DNA from 4 places in the Pseudoalteromonas sp. S2893 genome. Region 2 is predicted to be linked to each of the others. Evidence: predicted binding sites of a transcription regulator. Region 2 holds the regulator's gene; each other region holds the start of a gene.

Region 1 (4,218 bases), on a different contig from region 2:
GGTTTGGTAATCAGCCATTGAACCAAATGTTTTGTCACCAATATAATCAAGCGGTTTATTAAACGTGGTTGAACTGGTAGTGGTATTACTTAATGCTGTACTGGTACCCGTGCGTTGTGGACCGCTTATCATGCTGAGTGTGTATGACTCGCTAAAATTAGCGGCGCTATCATCACCTGCCGCTACACCACCAACGTTTTTAAGTGGTACAGATACAGTACGTTGATTATCTTCTGGGCCAACGGTTAATTGCACACCTTGATTATCGTTTGGCAGCATACTGGTAAAATTAAAGGCAAAGGTAATATCCTCTACTGCATCACCGTCGTTATCAATATGAATACTGTAGGTTGCATCTGGGTCCATAGCAAAGTAGTTAGGGCCGCCGTAGGCATCTTGTAGAGGAATATAGTTGGCAATAAACGTAACGTAGTCGTCTCTGCCTGCTTCATAACTATTAAATACGTAAAAGTCGGTAGAGTCTAAGGTTGGAAAGCGGCTAATGTTCGGCGCTTCACGATGACTTGATGCCTCGCTAGAGGTGCTTACTAAGGTACTGCATACTACTACTGCGAGTATAGATGGAGTTAAAGCTTTCATGACTTTTTCCTTTAGTTTTGATTGGAGTCATAACTAATAACGAAACAAAAAGCACAATGGATGCAAAAAAGTTAAATATTTTTTTATTTTGTTAATAAAGGGGTGTTTAACGTTCAAGATTAAATTTTCAGCAGGCTGTTTTGCATTTAGATAAGGAAGTGATAAGAGAGTGTTAAGGGGCTGAAGCGGTTTGGTTTTATACTTATTACAGGGGGTGTATGCAATTAAAATAACGCAGCAGGTATTGAGCACACAATATGATAAGCATCGCAGTACGATTAAGCCTACTTTAGTTTAATCAAATATTAATGGTAAAGGGCGGTAGACCCAAGATAAATAAAAAGGTTGGCCAAACAAAGTTTGACCAACCAGTCGCGTTTATTTAGTTATAAAATAACTAAATCTGTCGTGTACAGTACTTGTGTTGGTAGGCCGTTTGGCGAGCCACCTAAAGGCTCTAAGCTAACAGCGAGTAGGGCAATGTCTTGCGCCTTAAAGCGTGTGCCTTTGAGTAACTGTTTTTCACCGTTTTTAGGCAGTAGACCCAACGAAATTGGCGTGTCTTGCCCTTTTAAAATCATCCACAGCTCGTAGTCTTTATCGGTTTGCGCAACAAGTTTATCACTGGCTTTAACCGATAATGTTTGCTCATCTACGTTAATAAACCACAGTGATTGCTTATCTTGGTTTTGTACTAAAGCAATTTGTTGGCTGTATTGGGGCTGATATGTGGGCTGAATAACCAAAAATGCTAAGATAATACAGGCAGCTGTGGCTATAAATGACCAATTTCGCCACAGCGATGTAGCTGGTTTGATCACCGTTTTAACGGGTTGATTGGTGTGTTCTAATGTATTTAAAATATTCTGCCACACTTGCGCGCGGGGTGTTTGAGGCGTAATTGCACTGGCTAAATCATTTAAATTTTGCTCCCACATTATAGTGGCTTCTCGGGCTTGCGGTAAGCTGAGCATTAAGCGTTGAAAACGTTTTCGTGCCAGGCCTTTTAAAGTACCTAATACATACTGCCCTGCTAAAGCATCAAGTAATTCTGGTTTATTATAATTCATAATGTTAAACACCTCTGCAACTGCTGCAAACCACGCCTGATCCAGCTTTTAACTGTGCCTAAGGGCGTTTCTATGTGATTGACTAACTCACCATGGCTTAGCCCTTTGTAATAGGCTAAATGAATGGCTTGTTTTTGTTGGGGATCAAGTTGCTCAATACAATTAACAAGTTTGGTTTGTTCGTCGTAACTAACATCGACTGCTTGTTCGTCGTATTCATCGTCACCCATTGCCTGCTCTTTTCTTACCTTGTGATAACGCAATGCATCTAAGCTGCGGTATCTCACAATGCTTATCATCCAGCAAATAACAGTGCCTTTAGATGAATTGTACTCTGACGCGTTATGCCAAATTTTTATAAATGCCTCTTGCAGTACTTCTTCTGCGTGCGCGCGGTTTGACAGCATATTTAAACTAATCGCAAAAAGCTTTGCGCTTGTTTGCTGATACAAATCAGCAAACGCGGCTTTGTTACCCTGTGCTGTTTTACACAAAAGGGGAAGTAAATTGTCGTTTTCCATAAGGTTCCTGTTGTTTTTATTATTACCGAGGTGTGTTGAGCTTCGTGAATTAAAAATTGTTTTATTTAAGCGCAACTTAATCGCTTTGAAATAGAGATTAAACAGGCTGTTATAAATTTAACCAATAAAGATAAACACACTCTCAATAAACGTGTGAAAAGAGTGATTGGATGCAAAACTTTTAAGCTGACATTTATATTAGCTGCTGTACACATTGAAACAAGTTTTAAATATAAACAGTTACCTTTGAGTAGTGAGAAAAAATGACCGATTACTGTGTAAAAAGCGCCTAATATGCGAATACAGCTAAAGCTAGCTACTTTTATTTATTTTATATCAGTTACTTAGTGTTGTTTTTGTTCCTAAAAAACAACTTTTATTGGCGTGTAAATTGCTACTACACTTATACACAGCTGTAAAAAAATGTGCCAAAACAGTAAAAATAAAGGAGAAAATATGTGGGCTGCAACGAGTTATTTAATTTTAGCGTTAATTTTTATATTTATAGGGTGGGAGGTTAACTCGGTATATTTTGCAGTGGTATTTTACTGGAGTGCATTGTCGTTAATTCTTGTCAGTGGTGCTTATATTTTTAACTTGGCGAAAATTTTTAGAAAGCGTGAAAATGGTGTTATTCCATTTTATATTCGCTGGGCATTTGTGCCTTTTTTACTGGGTGCTCAAATTTACAATGCGTATTCTCGCAAGCACGATAAAGTCCCTCCCATTCAAAAAATTAACGACCATTTATTTTTAGCATGCCGATTGTTCCCCTCTGATATTGATACGTTAAAAGAAAACGGCATAACGGCAATATTAGATGTAACGTGTGAGTTTGATGGCTTAGAATGGAGCTCTACACAAGAAAATATTAGCTATTTAAATATTCCGGTGCTTGATCATAGTGTGCCTACCCACTCGCAATTAAACCAAGCCATTAACTGGATACATCATCATATTAAAGAAGACCGCCGCGTGGTAGTTCACTGTGCACTGGGCAGAGGGCGTTCGGTATTTGTTATGGCAGCGTATTTACTGAGCCAAGATAAAAACGCCGATGTTCACCAAGTGCTCGCGCAAATAAAAGAAACCCGCGAAACCGCAAATCTTAATAAGCATCAGCTTCGTCATTTAGCAAAGCGACATAACAAGGGCGACTTAGTTATTAAAAACAAAGCCGTTATTATTGCAAACCCTGTGTCGGGTACCAAAATGTGGCAAGACAAAGAGCATTTAATAGTGGCTAGGTTGTCGGCGTATTATGATTTAGAAGTATTAACCACCACCAAAGAAATAGACGGTATTGAGCTTGCTAAACAAGCTATTAAAGATAAGCCAGATATAATAATTGCCTGTGGCGGCGATGGAACCGTGACAGAAGTAGCAAGTGTGTTGGTAAACACTCAGTGCAAGCTGGGTATTATCCCAATGGGCACAGCCAATGCCTTAGCGCATGTGCTTATGGGGATTAGCTCTAAAATCATTCCTGTTGAGCAGGCCTGCGATCTTATTATTGATGGGCAAACCCAAACAATTGATACGGCCTATTGTAATGACGAGCTAATGCTGTTGTTAGCTGGGATTGGTTATGAGCAATCAATGGTAGAAAAAGCAGATAGAGACTCAAAAAACGAATCGGGTCAGCTTGCCTATTTAAGTGGTTTTTTTCAGGCATTTAGTGAGCAAAAAGCGCAAACCCTTTATGTCACCCTTGATGATAATCAAATGCAGGAGGTAAATACAAATAGCTTTATTGTAGCTAATGCTGCGCCATTTACTACGTTATTAGCCCAAGGAGGTGGTCAGCCCGATCACGAAGATGGCCTATTAGACATTAATTGGCTGCTACCTAGTGATGAAAACACCACTCGCGTGTTAAGCATTGCTGAACTTATGTTTAGTAGTATTACACAAACGCATTTAGCAATTAGCTCGCATCATACCAACGCTAAAAAAGTAACGATCACCGCAGACGAAGAAATTAAGTATGTACTCGATGGTGAAATAAAAATAGCGGATACGCTTAC
Region 2 (4,218 bases):
CTTATCTTTTTTACCCAGTATTTTTTCGCGAATTGACTCTGCTAATTGGTGCACACTTAAATCGGTGGTATCAAGCATAAAGTCAGCGCGCGTTACGAGTACATCAAGCAGTTCTTTTTCTTTTTTTATTGCTAAATCAAGCGGCAGTGAATCGATGGATAAAGGGTGTAATCTGCGTGTTTCTGAAAAACGTTTGATCAGTGTTTGATCATCACTATCTAAATAAAACAGTGTGGGTTTAGCAAAGTCAGGAAGGTACTCGAGAATATCGTTAAATTCGTCTTGTTCTTTGGGGATATTACGAACATCTATACTAACGGCTATTTTGTCATAGTTATCTGAAACACTTCGCACTAAAGAGGGCAGTAGGTTGACCGGAATATTATCTACGCAATAATAGCCTAAATCTTCAACCACGCGTAAAGCAACCGACTTACCTGAACCAGAACGGCCGCTTATGATAATTAACTCCATTTATAGCCCTTAGTATTTACTACGATTGATCAACAATTACTTGATACAGCTCTGCATCGGTTTTAGCACTACGCAGCTGTTTACAAAATTCTTTGTTGCTCAGTTTATCAGCTATGGTTGCCAGAGTCTTTAGGTGCTGTTGGTTATCGCCATCTGGTACGATGAGTGCAACAAAAATATCAACAGGGCAGTTATCAATAGCGTCAAAGTTAACAGGCGTGTCGCTAACAAGTACTAAAGCCAGCGGCTCTTCTACGCCACCCATTCTGCCATGAGGAATGGCGATCCCCCGGCCAATACCAGTACTGCCTAGCTTTTCTCTGCTTGCCAGCGCATTAAGAATATCTTGTTGTGGTAAGTAGGGGAGCTTTTCATGAGCAAGCTCACTGATAAACTCTAAAATTCTTTTTTTACTACTAAAAAGGACCGCAGCTTTGCTGCAGTCCTGGCATACTAATGTACTTAATTTCATAATATTAGTGTCTAGCAAGCTTCTCTTTATGTTTTATGACTTGACGATCGAGCTTGTCAATCAACGAGTCTATAGCGGCATACATATCTTGGTGCTCTGTTGAGGCAAATAAATCTGCGCCACTTACATGAATAGTCGCTTCTGCTTTTTGGTTGAGTTTTTCTACATCGAGAATGACATGCACATTGCTAATATGATCTGAGTGCCTTTCTAGCTTTGCAAATTTATTATTTACATAGTCTCTAAGTGAATCAGTTACTTCTACGTGACGACCAGTTAGGTTTAGTTGCATAAGCATTTCCTCTTTGTTTTTTACGTCTTATATCAAACTCTTTCTCTGATTTGACGGTGGAATAGCTAGCGATTCACGGTATTTTGCTATTGTGCGTCTAGCTACTTTAATTCCTTGCTCTGCCAATATATCCGCAATTTTACTATCACTCAATGGTTTAGCTGAGTTTTCCGCGGCAATTAGCTTTTTAATTAGGGCACGTATTGCGGTTGATGAACACTCTCCGCCGTTTTCAGTGCTTACGTGGCTTGAGAAAAAATACTTAAGCTCAAAAATACCACGTGGCGTATGCATATATTTTTGCGTAGTAACACGCGAAATTGTCGATTCATGCATTTCTACCATTTCAGCAACATCGTTTAAAACCATTGGCTTCATGGCTTCTGGGCCATGTTCAAAAAATGCCTGTTGCTGTTTTACAATACAGTTAGTTACCTTAAGTAGCGTGTCGTTTCTGCTTTCAAGGCTTTTTATAAACCATTTAGCTTCTTGTAAGTGAGAGCGAATAAACTGGCTATCACCACTTGATTTTACGGTACGAGACATAGCCGCGTACTGACTATTTACGCGTATTTTTGGCATGCTATCTGGATTTAGCTCTACCACCCAGCGGCCTTTTATTTTTTTAACCGACACATCCGGTATTACATACTCAGACTCTTCCCTTACTATTGTATCTGCAGGTTTTGGGTTGAGGGTATGTATTAGGGTCATGACCTCTTTAAGCTCGTCTTCTTTAAGCTTAGTCTTTTTCATTAATGTACGATAGTCGCGTGCCGCTAATAGATCAATGTGATCGGTTAAGATCATTTTAGTTTGTTCTATAAAAGGGGTGTCTTTATCAAACTGGTTTAGCTGAATACACAAGCACTCTTGTAAACTGCGCGCGGCTATACCTACAGGGTCAAATAACTGAATACGCTTTAAAACGGCTTCTATTTCGTCAAGTTCAACTTCAACTTCGTCATCGTTTTCTTGGTTAAAGCTTTCTAAAATTTCTTCGCAACTTAGCGTTAAAATACCCGAGTCATCTACAGCTTCTACAATGGCAATAGCAATGGCTTCGTCAGTTGGGCTAAAAGGAGTAAGCTGAAGCTGCCACATTAAATACTCATGTAGCGTTTCAGTAGAGGCACCTTGATAAATAGACTCATCTTCTGGCATTGGGCCTGAGGATGCAGCAGGGGCTGCGCTCATGTACTCATCCCAAGTTACATCCATTGCCATATCATCGCTAATGGTGTCTTTATTTAAAGCTTCGCCACTGTCTTGCTCGTACTCGCTGGTTGTATCGTCAGCCGATGCGCTTACGGTTACATCATCCGTATCTGCTTTTTGTTCATTTTTTCCAGCCGACTCTTCCGTGTAATCTTGCTCTTCTACTTCTAATAGCGGGTTGCTATCAAGTGCTTCTTGTATTTCTTGCTGGAGATCCAATGTACTGAGCTGCAGCAAGCGAATCGCTTGTTGCAATTGTGGAGTCATTGTAAGTTGCTGGCCCATGCGCAGCTGTAATGATTGCCTCATGTATCTCTAACAATCCTTTTATGTTGTTATAATTAATATTAGCAGATGCTTGTAGGTGTGGCTTAAATGTTACAGCCTAAATTGCTCGCCTAAATAAACATCGCGTACAGTTTTGTCATTTAATACGTGTTCTGGGGTGCCAGATGCAATTAGCTCCCCATGAGAAACAATGTAGGCTTTTTCACAAACATCAAGGGTTTCTCTTACATTGTGATCGGTAATTAATACGCCAATGCCACGGTTTTTAAGATGTTCTATTATTTTCTTTATATCTAACACTGAAATCGGATCAACACCAGCAAAAGGCTCATCCAATAAAATAAATTTAGGGTTCGCTGCCAGTGCTCTGGCAATTTCTACACGGCGGCGTTCACCACCAGAAAGCGCCATACCTTGGCTATCGCGAATATGCTGAATACTAAATTCATCAAGTAAGTTGTTAAGCGTTTCTTCTCGCGCGGCTTTATTGAGCTCTTTACGCGTTTCTAAAATCGCCATTAAGTTTTGATAAACTGTCAGCTTTCTAAATATTGATGACTCTTGCGGCAAATAGCCAATGCCTAAGCGGGCGCGGCTGTGCATAGGTAATAACGTAATGTCGTTATCATCAATAGAAATTTTGCCTTTGTCGCTAGGTACTAACCCTACAATCATATAAAAGGTGGTGGTTTTACCTGCGCCATTAGGGCCCAATAAGCCAACAATGCTGCCGGCTTCTACCTCAAGGCCTACATTTTTTACAACTTGGCGGCCTTTATAGCTTTTTGCTAATAGTTCTGCTTTTAAGGTGCTCATGGTTGACCTTCGTTACCTGTTTTTTCTTTAATTTTTGCTTCAACAGGCACTAAAATTGTGTGGACACGATCCGTAGAGTTTTCGTCTTTTTCTGCGCTAATAAGCTGCTGCTGCATATCGTAGGTAATACTTTTAGCATTAATTTTTTGACCGGCTTGTGCGACTTCAGCATCGCCAACAAGCGTTAAAAATCGCTTTGCTACGTCGTAACGTACTTCGTTTGCACTGGCACTCATTACAGTACCATCGTCTTGTTTTTCTTCGAAGTAGGCTGGGCTGCCAGTGGCAATAAGGAGTTGTTTGTTATCCCCTAAGTCTTCACGTTTATGTACTTCGAGTCGGTCGGCTGTAATTTTGCGATTACCATGCACAATTTCGACGTTCTTTTCAAAAATACCTACGTTTTCTTTAAGTTGGCCTTCTTGACGGTCTGCACTAATAGAAATTTGATTTGCTGGCGGTTGAGCAGCAGGCTCAGCAGCAGAGGCGCTAAATGCAAGCATTAGCGATGGGATAATAAGTATTTTAGTGAGTTTATTGGTCATAATATATTGTTCGCGTATGGTTAATTAGTTTTATTACTTCGGTTTTTAAATCGGCTTCAAGGCCTTTCCCGACAATTTTTAAATTAGGCCCAGTGACAACCACTGGTTGCTCA
Region 3 (4,218 bases), 100 kb from region 2:
ATATGATATGGGCCGGTTTAATCATGAAGCCGCCGCAATAGACCCACAAACCGGTATTGTTTATTTAACTGAAGATAGAGGCGATAGTTTGTTTTATCGGTTTATTCCTCATCATCGCGATAAGTTAAATAAAGGCGGCATATTGCAAGCTATGGTAATTAAAAACCAGCCTCAGTTTGATAGCCGAAATTGGGATTCACCGGCCATGCCATTACACAGCGACCTTTTAGTTGAATGGATAACGCTCACAGATCCTAAAAGCCCAAATGATGACCTACGTAAGCAAGGTTATAAAAAAGGTGCAGCCTTATTCGCACGAGGAGAGGGAATACATTGGGGTAAAAATGAGCTTTATTTTTGCTGTACTAATGGGGGCAAAAAGCAGTTAGGTCAGGTAATGAAGTACACACCTTCAAAAAACGAAGGCACTGAGTTAGAGCAAAATGAGCCTGGTAAAATACAACTATTTGTAGAAAGTACAAACGAGTCGTTATACAACTTTGGTGATAATTTAACGGTAGCACCTAACGGGCATTTAATTGTATGTGAGGATCAATACACAGACACGGTGAATAACCATTTACGCGGGGTGACACCCAAAGGAGAGGTGTATAACTTTGCTAAATTGCATGCGCAAACAGAGCTTGCTGGGGCGTGTTTTTCACCTGACGGGCAAACCTTGTTTGTAAACGTATACATGCCAACTAAAACGTTGGCTATTACTGGTCCTTGGGATAGTTTTAAGCTTTAAAGTGGTAAAAAATACAAACGCTTAGTATAGGTATACTAAGCGTTTGTATTTTAACAATCCTTGTAGGTTTACCAAATCCGTTAGCAAGCTTTAATCATCCTTGGTGCATTTACTACATCCTCTATGTAATAAGCAACGAGTCCTTGTAGTTTGCACTTCATCCTGTACCTACTTTTGTAACGTGTCCTTGTATCTTTATTAGTCCTTTAACTCTTATTAACATTCCTTGTATGGCAAAGTGGGTAATAAATTAATGATTTAGTTTACCTGCAGACGATTCAATGTGTGCACGTACAAACCATTGAAACTGCTCTAAGTCACCTAGCTGGCTGGTGATCATATCCTCTGATACTGGGTCTAATTCAGACAGCGTGCCAATGGCTTTGCGGTGGTCGGCGTTTACGCCGCTGTATACTTTGTCTAATGCACCTAAATGCTCTACTACAAAGGCTTTACCTAATGAGTATTCTTCCCATGTGCGGCGATCTACAATTGACTTAGGTGTACCTTGTGGCGTACCGCCTAATGTAGCAATACGCTCTGCGATGGTGTCGGTCATTTCGCGAATAGCATCGACTTGTGGGTCTAACATTTCATGCACACCAATAAAGCTTGGGCCTACTACATTCCAGTGAATATGCTTTAAAGTAAGTTGTAAGTCTAAAAGCGCTACGAGTCGGTTATCGAGTGTTTCAATTGTTTTTTTTGCTGATTCGTTATCCATACCTGGGGCTGTAAATTCAATTGGGTGTTGTGAGTTACTCATAATGTCTCCCGTTGTGTAATTTGTTGTATGTAGCCATTGCTACCATTTAACTTGCAATACATGAAGCAAAGCCTATGCCTACCAAGTTTATTTGTTTAAATTGTTGATATTTAATGCTTTATTTTTGATTGGGTACGTAAGGTTAAAAAGGGAGAGACGTAGAATATGAATTTTATGCACTTATTTTTGTAAATTGTGCACAGTAGTAAAAAAGCTGTGGCTGTTTATCGATTGAGTTGAAATTTGTTTATGCTCAATAAGGCATAGTCTGTGTAATACAGCTAACTAAAGTACCTAGCCTTACAATTCATGCCGTTATTAAATTGCCTTTAAAAGCCCATCTTAATATTGCACGCGCTACAACCTCTAAATAAAACCCAGTAAATAAGCTATGCAAGGGTATACAAAATATAAAGGTGCTTATTTATTACCTGCGTAATGATTAATTCAGGTGTTTTATAAAGGGCTAACGCTGCTCTTTTAAAGCCGCGCTATTGGGCTTTACTGCTTAGATTTTAAAAATCAGCCTTTGTACTTATTTAATCTCTTTAGTTGGTGAATGCTCACTGATATACTCCCGCCGCATTTTAATTGGGGTTATGTAAATAAATCATGAATTTTTTAAAAACACTGTTTACAATATCTATACTGCTTTTGTCTCACTCAGCACTAGCAGAAAATTGGAGCGTCACACAGCTTCACACAAATTTTGGCGATGCCTTAAATCCCTTCACCGGGGAGTCGTCATTTACACGCACCTACACCATAGAGCATGCCTCAGAGCATGACTTAGGTGATAACTACTTTTTTATCGACTTTTTAAACGACAGCCTTAGTGATGGTTTTCAAGATACGGGTATATATGGCGAGTGGTACACAACGCTTAGCTTATCAAAAGCCTTTGATACCTCAGTGCGTTACGGTGCAATAAAAGACACAGGTTTAGTGTTTGGTATAAACGCCGGTGAAGAGGGGTTAATGAAATACACCCCAGGCATCAAGCTCAGTTGGGATGCCCCAGGCTTTGATTTTTTAACAACTACTTTTGCAGGTTACATTGATGCCAACGGCGGCGTGCAAAAAGATCAGCTAGCCAAGCAAGACAACAGTATTTTTATAGACCTTGCATGGGGTGCACCTTTTACACTAGCTAGCCAAGCATTTTATTTTACCGGCCACGTAGAATATATTTCTGGGCGTGATGACGAACTAGGCAATAAAGTTAATGAGTGGTTGCTTGCTCAACCCGCTGTGCATTGGGATGTAGGGCAAAACTTTAATTTAAACCCGCAACAGTTAATGGTAGGGGTGGAGTGGCGCTATTGGTACAACAAGTTAGGGACTAATAAAATAGAAAACCAGCCCTTTTTACATGCTATTTGGGTATTTTAAGCACAGCTTGCTTTGCTAGGTTGATAAAAAATAGCGCCTTTTGGCGCTATTTTTAGTCAGTGTGGTTGGAACTTTAAGTGGTTGGTTGTTACTCGTAACCGCGAGGTTTTTTGGTTTTAATAACTGCAATATAAGCATGCCAACTGGCGTAACTAAGCAAAGGCATAATTACAATAAAGCCCGTGGCGCCGGTAGCAAAACCAACAGCTACCAATACAAATATACAAATTGACCATACCACCATAGCGGCAAAGTTAGTTTTTACAGCGTTCATAGAGCTTATTACAGCGGTCATAATATCTACTCGGCGCTCCATCATTATTTGTGGAGCAAAAGCAGAAAGCGAAAATACAGTCACCAGTAATACCCCTCCTATTATGCTGCCTAACGTTAAAAACGCCGATAACTCTTCAAAGGTGGGATTGGCGTGGCTAGGATACAAAGCATGCACAAGTGCGGCTAAACGCATCCAAGCAATCATGATAACCATTAGCATTATTGCAAAGCCCCATTCGCCTACTGGGTTTCTAAACATCGACTTTATAGAGTGGCTAAGTGTGGGTTTATGGCCTTTTTCAAGCTCCCATGCTACATCGTAAAGGCCTGCCGCAAAGGCTGGGCCTATCAATGCAAACGCCACGGTTGCAGGCAGTATTACTAAATATGTACCTGTAAACATTGCCCAGTAAACAATAGCAACAGGAATAAGGGTAAATATTACCCCGTAAATAAGGCTCAATATGGGCGCACGGGTCATGTCTTTAAATGCCAGTGCTAGCCAGTGAAAAGCCGCAAATGTGTTTACCTTATTGCATTCAATGCAGCGGGCAAATTCAGAGTGTTTATTAATCGTGTTTGTTGTTGGCATAACAACGCTCCTTAACAAGGTGTCTCTTAAAGGTTTAGAACACATTGGCTTTATTTACAAATTGAACAATATATACGCAATAAAAAATATTTTCGGTCAGTTTATATACTGATTTGATTTTATAACTGTTATTGGTGATAAAAATGAAAGGCAAATACAGCGAATAAGTAAAAATTCGTAATTTAGTTAATAAAAAGTTAATATTAAGTGTTTAATATGCTTTTATATTTACAACCAGTCTAATAGGAACAATAAAATGGACGAGATAATAAATAATATTGATGTAAATCAGTATTTGCCGGCAGCAGTAATGTGGGCAACAAATATTCTAATGGCAATTGTCATATTACTAATAGGCTTATGGCTTGCGGGTAAAGTGCGTAATATGATTATTAGTTTATGCCATAAATACACTCACTTTGATGACACGCTGTTTCGCTT
Region 4 (4,218 bases), on a different contig from region 2:
GTAATAAGCCAAGTGTTATTTTATTAGATATTATGTTGCCAGGGCAAAGCGGTATAGAGCTGTGCAAAGCGATAAGAAAGTTCTCTAATGTGCCCATTATTATGGTTTCGGCAAAGGTAGAGGAGATTGACCGGTTACTCGGACTTGAACTAGGCGCCGATGACTACATTTGTAAACCGTTTAGTTATGCTGAGCTGGTGGCGCGAGTAAAAGCAATTTTAAGGCGTGTGAATACCACAAAAGAGCCGGTAAATAATGCCATGACACTGGATGAAAGTACTTACAGTGTAAACTATAAAAATAGCAGTATAGAACTTACTAATTTTGAATTTCAGCTATTTAAGCCCTTGTATTCCAACCCTAACAGAATCTATTCACGCGATAGCTTAATGGACACCATGTACGCAGACCAACGCATAGTTAGCCACCGTACTATAGACAGCCACATAAAAAAGTTACGTAAAAAGCTTGATGAAGTAACGCAAACCGACAGCGTTATTCAGTCGGTTTACGGTGTGGGCTATCGGTTTGTTCACCCTCAATAGCTAAACGTGAGCGCAGTTTTACTCATCGTCAGCGTTTTTAATACGCTCTAAACGGTCGAACTCTTCGTATTCGGCCGCTTGTATTTCATCGAGTACCGCATCTACATCTGCAGATTCATTACTGTCTTCAAATTCTCCGCTGAGCACAGTGTTTGGTGTTAAGCTGGCCTCTTCAAACAGTGCCCACATTTCTTTAGCGTAATGGGTGTTTAATAGGCTAGGTGCAAACTGCGCATAATAACGGCGTATGTTGTTTACATCGCGCGTAAACATTGCTTGCGCACTGTTATTGGCTGCGGCGTTTACAGCTTGCGGAAGGTCAATAATTACAGGCCCTTTACTATCAACAAGTACGTTAAATTCCGATAAGTCACCGTGGATAATACCAGCGCACAGCATTAATTTAATATAATGAACCATCATACTGTACTGCTCAATAGCGTCTTGCTGTGTAAGGGTCACATGCCCTAACTGTGGAGCAACATCACCGTCTTCATCGCACACAAGCTCCATTAACAACACGCCATCAATACAGTAATAAGTATCAGGAACTCTGACGCCAGCGCGTGATAAACGTGAAAGCGCGTCTACTTCTGCATTTTGCCAAATTTCTTCTTCTAGTTGCCGCCCATAACTAGAGCGTTTACCCATGGCGCGGGCTTGGCGTCCGCCTCTTACTTTTCGGCCTTCTTGATACTGAGCTGCCTTTTTAAAGCTGCGTTTAACGGCATCTTTGTAGACTTTAGCACAGCGAATTTCGCCACCGCTGCGCACCACAAATACATCCGCTTCTTTACCGCTCATTAAGCGGCTTATCACTTCATCAATTAGGCCATCATCAACGAGTGGCTGGAGGCGTTTAGGTATTTTCACTGCGATACAACTAGAAAAATTGGAAGATTAAACATGTATGTTAATAAGTCCTTAGTATGTTAGCTCTCAAAACAGGTGTTGAAAGTGGTTTTAAGTAATTAGTTATCACAATAACCGAAATACCGAATAAGGTAAAAATAACATGATAAAAATCGGATTTATTTTTATTTCCTTATTGTTTGCACAATGTTTGCGTTTTTTAAGCGTACTTTATATTCATACCCTTTATTAATATTTAACCCAAGGTGACCACGATGAAGCATTTTTCTACTTTTGCCGTTGCTGCATTATTATCAATGGCTTTTTCAGCCAATGTTGCAGCCAGAGGCGGTGATAACCCACCACCTAAACCTGACTTTTCAAGCATAGATGCAGATGGTGACGGTGTGATTAGCCTTGCAGAATTTAGCGAAAGTGCGCCACCGCAAGGCGATGCGCAAACTATTTTTGACGAAATAGATGCCGATGGGAATGGCGAAATTAGCGAACAAGAGTTAAGTGAACACAAGCCACCACGCCGCGCACGTTAAGGGAGAAAAATATGATCAACAGTATTGGTAGCTCAGCGAGTTTTATGACTCAACAATCTAGCCAAGTAAGCGCTTTAACTTCAGAGCAAACTGAGTTTGTTAAAGAAACACTTGCAGAATTTGATGCACAAAACCTAAGTACGGAAGATGCGCAAAGTATTCAAGCCGCTTTTGAAGAGCAGGGGATCTCACCTACAAAAGAGTTAGCTGATTTAATGAGCGAACTTGATTTTGACGCTAAAAGTATTGGCGATGCAGGACGCCCTGAAGGGCAGCGCCCGCCACCGCCGCCGCAAAACTCGCTAGAATCTGTTGATACTGACGAAGTGGTTAGCTACTTAGATGAGTTATTAACTGAGTATTCAAGCCAACTATCTGATGAAGATAAAGAATCAATTCTTTCATCGGTACAAGAAAAATTTGGTTTAAGTGAAGGTGATTCACTGCTAAATGTAACTGCTTAGGTGTTATAACTTGAGGTAAAGCTGACTGTTTATCCTTAGGTCTTAAGTCCAAAGCCCGGCAATTATTTTGTTGGGCTTTTTTTAATATACCAATTCGCTTAATTGATTACGTATTATTGCGCATTGGTATTACTCCGCTTGAGGCAAAAAAATCGCGCTAATAGCACCTAACAAACCGAGCAGGCTATACAGCAGAATAAGCTGTGCGGTTGATAAAAATGCTTCTAAAAGCCCTATACTGCCTAACATTAAAAGCAAAATGCCAATTACAGTATTACTAACCGACACGTAATCAGTGCGTTTATTGCCTTGTGCCATATCCACTAAATAGGTTTTACGCCCGAGCCGCACGCCTTGATGAGCAATGCATAGCAAAAAATAAAAACCAGGTATTACCCAAGCATATTCAAACAGCTGGCTATACCATGTGGCTATTACAAACACGCTCACGCCGTTTATGGTGACAAGTAACGCACTGATCACAAGCACCTTTTGGCTAGAAAAGTCGCTGAGTCTTCCCCATATTGGCCCAGAAATTAAACTTGCTAAGCCAGACACGGCTAAAAATACTGCCAATAATGAAAATTCAAACTGCTGAGAGCTTGCTAAAATAATATAAAAAGGCGCGCTTAGGGCTGAGCAAAGTAAAAAGGCGCGGGTAATTACAAAGTGTGCAAATTGTTTATCTTGATAAAGCAGCTTTAATTTACTTAGCGCATTTAAAAAGCCATTTTTACCGCCTTGTGTCGCCCCTTTGTATTCGTTTATGCGGCTATAAAAAAGTGCAGCAACAACCCACAAAACGGCGCCTAAACACAGCGCAATTAATACCGTATTTTGCTCTTTTTGCCCCGAAAAAAACCACATCATTAAACCAAAAGTGAGTGTTGCAAAGCCGGCAATACTTGCCGCCAGGCCACTTATATTGCCCCGCTTTTTTTTAGGAATAACTTTACCTAATACATCTTTAGCGGCAATAGAGTTAAACCCGCGGGCGAGGCTAAAGAGCACCAGCAGGGCTAAAATTGCATAGCCAGCCTGAGCGCCTTCTAGCACAAATGAAACACCAACCATAGCGCCAATACATACCGCTTGGGCAAATGCACCATAAACCCATACCCACTTTCTTACTGAGAGTTTACGGATAATATTGGCTATCGCTAATTGTGGTAATAAAGAGCCCGATTCTCTTATAGGCACCAGCCACGCTATAAACGCGCTTGGTACGTTTAAGCTTTGCATTAACCAAGGCAGAGTGACTTTAGGGTTGAGGAGGGCATCGGCAAATTTACTAAAAAGCTGACTTGTTAATAAAAGAATAAAGTTACCGGCCACTTCTTTGCAGTCATCTTCGTTTATGTCTTTACAGGCGCGTGCGTCTTCATCGTTGTTAAGGCGTTTATAGACTTGATCTTTAGTGAGTTTTTTCATACTGCTAGCTACACAATTTGTTTTGCTCTTTGAGGTACGAATCTACAAAGTGTTGTTCCATAGGTTTAGAAAAGTAATAACCTTGTAGGTGAGACACGCCAATTTCTTTTAACATGTTGGCTTGCTCTAGGGTTTCTACACCTTCAGCGACTACTATAAAATCAAGTGTTGAGGCCATTTGCACAATCGCATGAATTATACTTAAGCCTCGCTTATCCATATTTTGAATGAAACTTTTATCTATTTTTACTATGTCTACACCAATATCTAACATGCTCGACAAGGATGAGTACCCAGTACCAAAATCGTCAATAGAAATACAAAATCCTTGTTTTTGCAGCTCTTTTACTGCTGCTAAAAAGGTGAGCTTATCCT

The links. Region 2 encodes sigma-54, which starts transcription at its own class of promoters, with help from an activator protein. Its sites were predicted from a motif close to GTTGGCACGNNNNTNGNNT; they were not measured.
Region 1: the regulator sigma-54 is predicted to act here: its motif matches at 2,570-2,588, upstream of CWC04_RS04000 (diacylglycerol kinase family protein).
Region 3: the regulator sigma-54 is predicted to act here: its motif matches at 1,581-1,599, upstream of dps (DNA starvation/stationary phase protection protein Dps).
Region 4: the regulator sigma-54 is predicted to act here: its motif matches at 1,596-1,614, upstream of CWC04_RS11785 (EF-hand domain-containing protein).

Annotation. Positions count from the first base shown of each region.
Region 1 covers NZ_PNCY01000008.1:89,503-93,720, reverse strand. The annotation lists gene CWC04_RS04015 (DUF4331 domain-containing protein) at 1-600, opposite strand, end outside; gene CWC04_RS04010 (anti-sigma factor) at 987-1,670, opposite strand; gene CWC04_RS04005 (sigma-70 family RNA polymerase sigma factor) at 1,667-2,191, opposite strand; gene CWC04_RS04000 (diacylglycerol kinase family protein) at 2,648-4,218, shown strand, end outside.
Region 2 covers NZ_PNCY01000010.1:149,602-153,819, reverse strand. The annotation lists gene rapZ (RNase adapter RapZ) at 1-474, opposite strand, end outside; gene CWC04_RS06320 (PTS sugar transporter subunit IIA) at 494-946, opposite strand; gene hpf (ribosome hibernation promoting factor) at 951-1,238, opposite strand; gene CWC04_RS06310 (RNA polymerase factor sigma-54) at 1,266-2,765, opposite strand; gene lptB (LPS export ABC transporter ATP-binding protein) at 2,835-3,560, opposite strand; gene lptA (lipopolysaccharide transport periplasmic protein LptA) at 3,557-4,105, opposite strand; gene lptC (LPS export ABC transporter periplasmic protein LptC) at 4,095-4,218, opposite strand, start outside.
Region 3 covers NZ_PNCY01000010.1:45,794-50,011, reverse strand. The annotation lists gene CWC04_RS05805 (alkaline phosphatase PhoX) at 1-751, shown strand, start outside; gene dps (DNA starvation/stationary phase protection protein Dps) at 1,002-1,517, opposite strand; gene CWC04_RS05795 (nucleoside-binding protein) at 2,130-2,909, shown strand; gene CWC04_RS05790 (DUF2189 domain-containing protein) at 2,998-3,777, opposite strand; gene CWC04_RS05785 (mechanosensitive ion channel family protein) at 4,034-4,218, shown strand, end outside.
Region 4 covers NZ_PNCY01000019.1:33,617-37,834, reverse strand. The annotation lists gene CWC04_RS11795 (response regulator) at 1-545, shown strand, start outside; gene CWC04_RS11790 (PA4780 family RIO1-like protein kinase) at 564-1,418, opposite strand; gene CWC04_RS11785 (EF-hand domain-containing protein) at 1,673-1,948, shown strand; gene CWC04_RS11780 (hypothetical protein) at 1,960-2,412, shown strand; gene CWC04_RS11775 (MFS transporter) at 2,542-3,843, opposite strand; gene CWC04_RS11770 (putative bifunctional diguanylate cyclase/phosphodiesterase) at 3,848-4,218, opposite strand, start outside.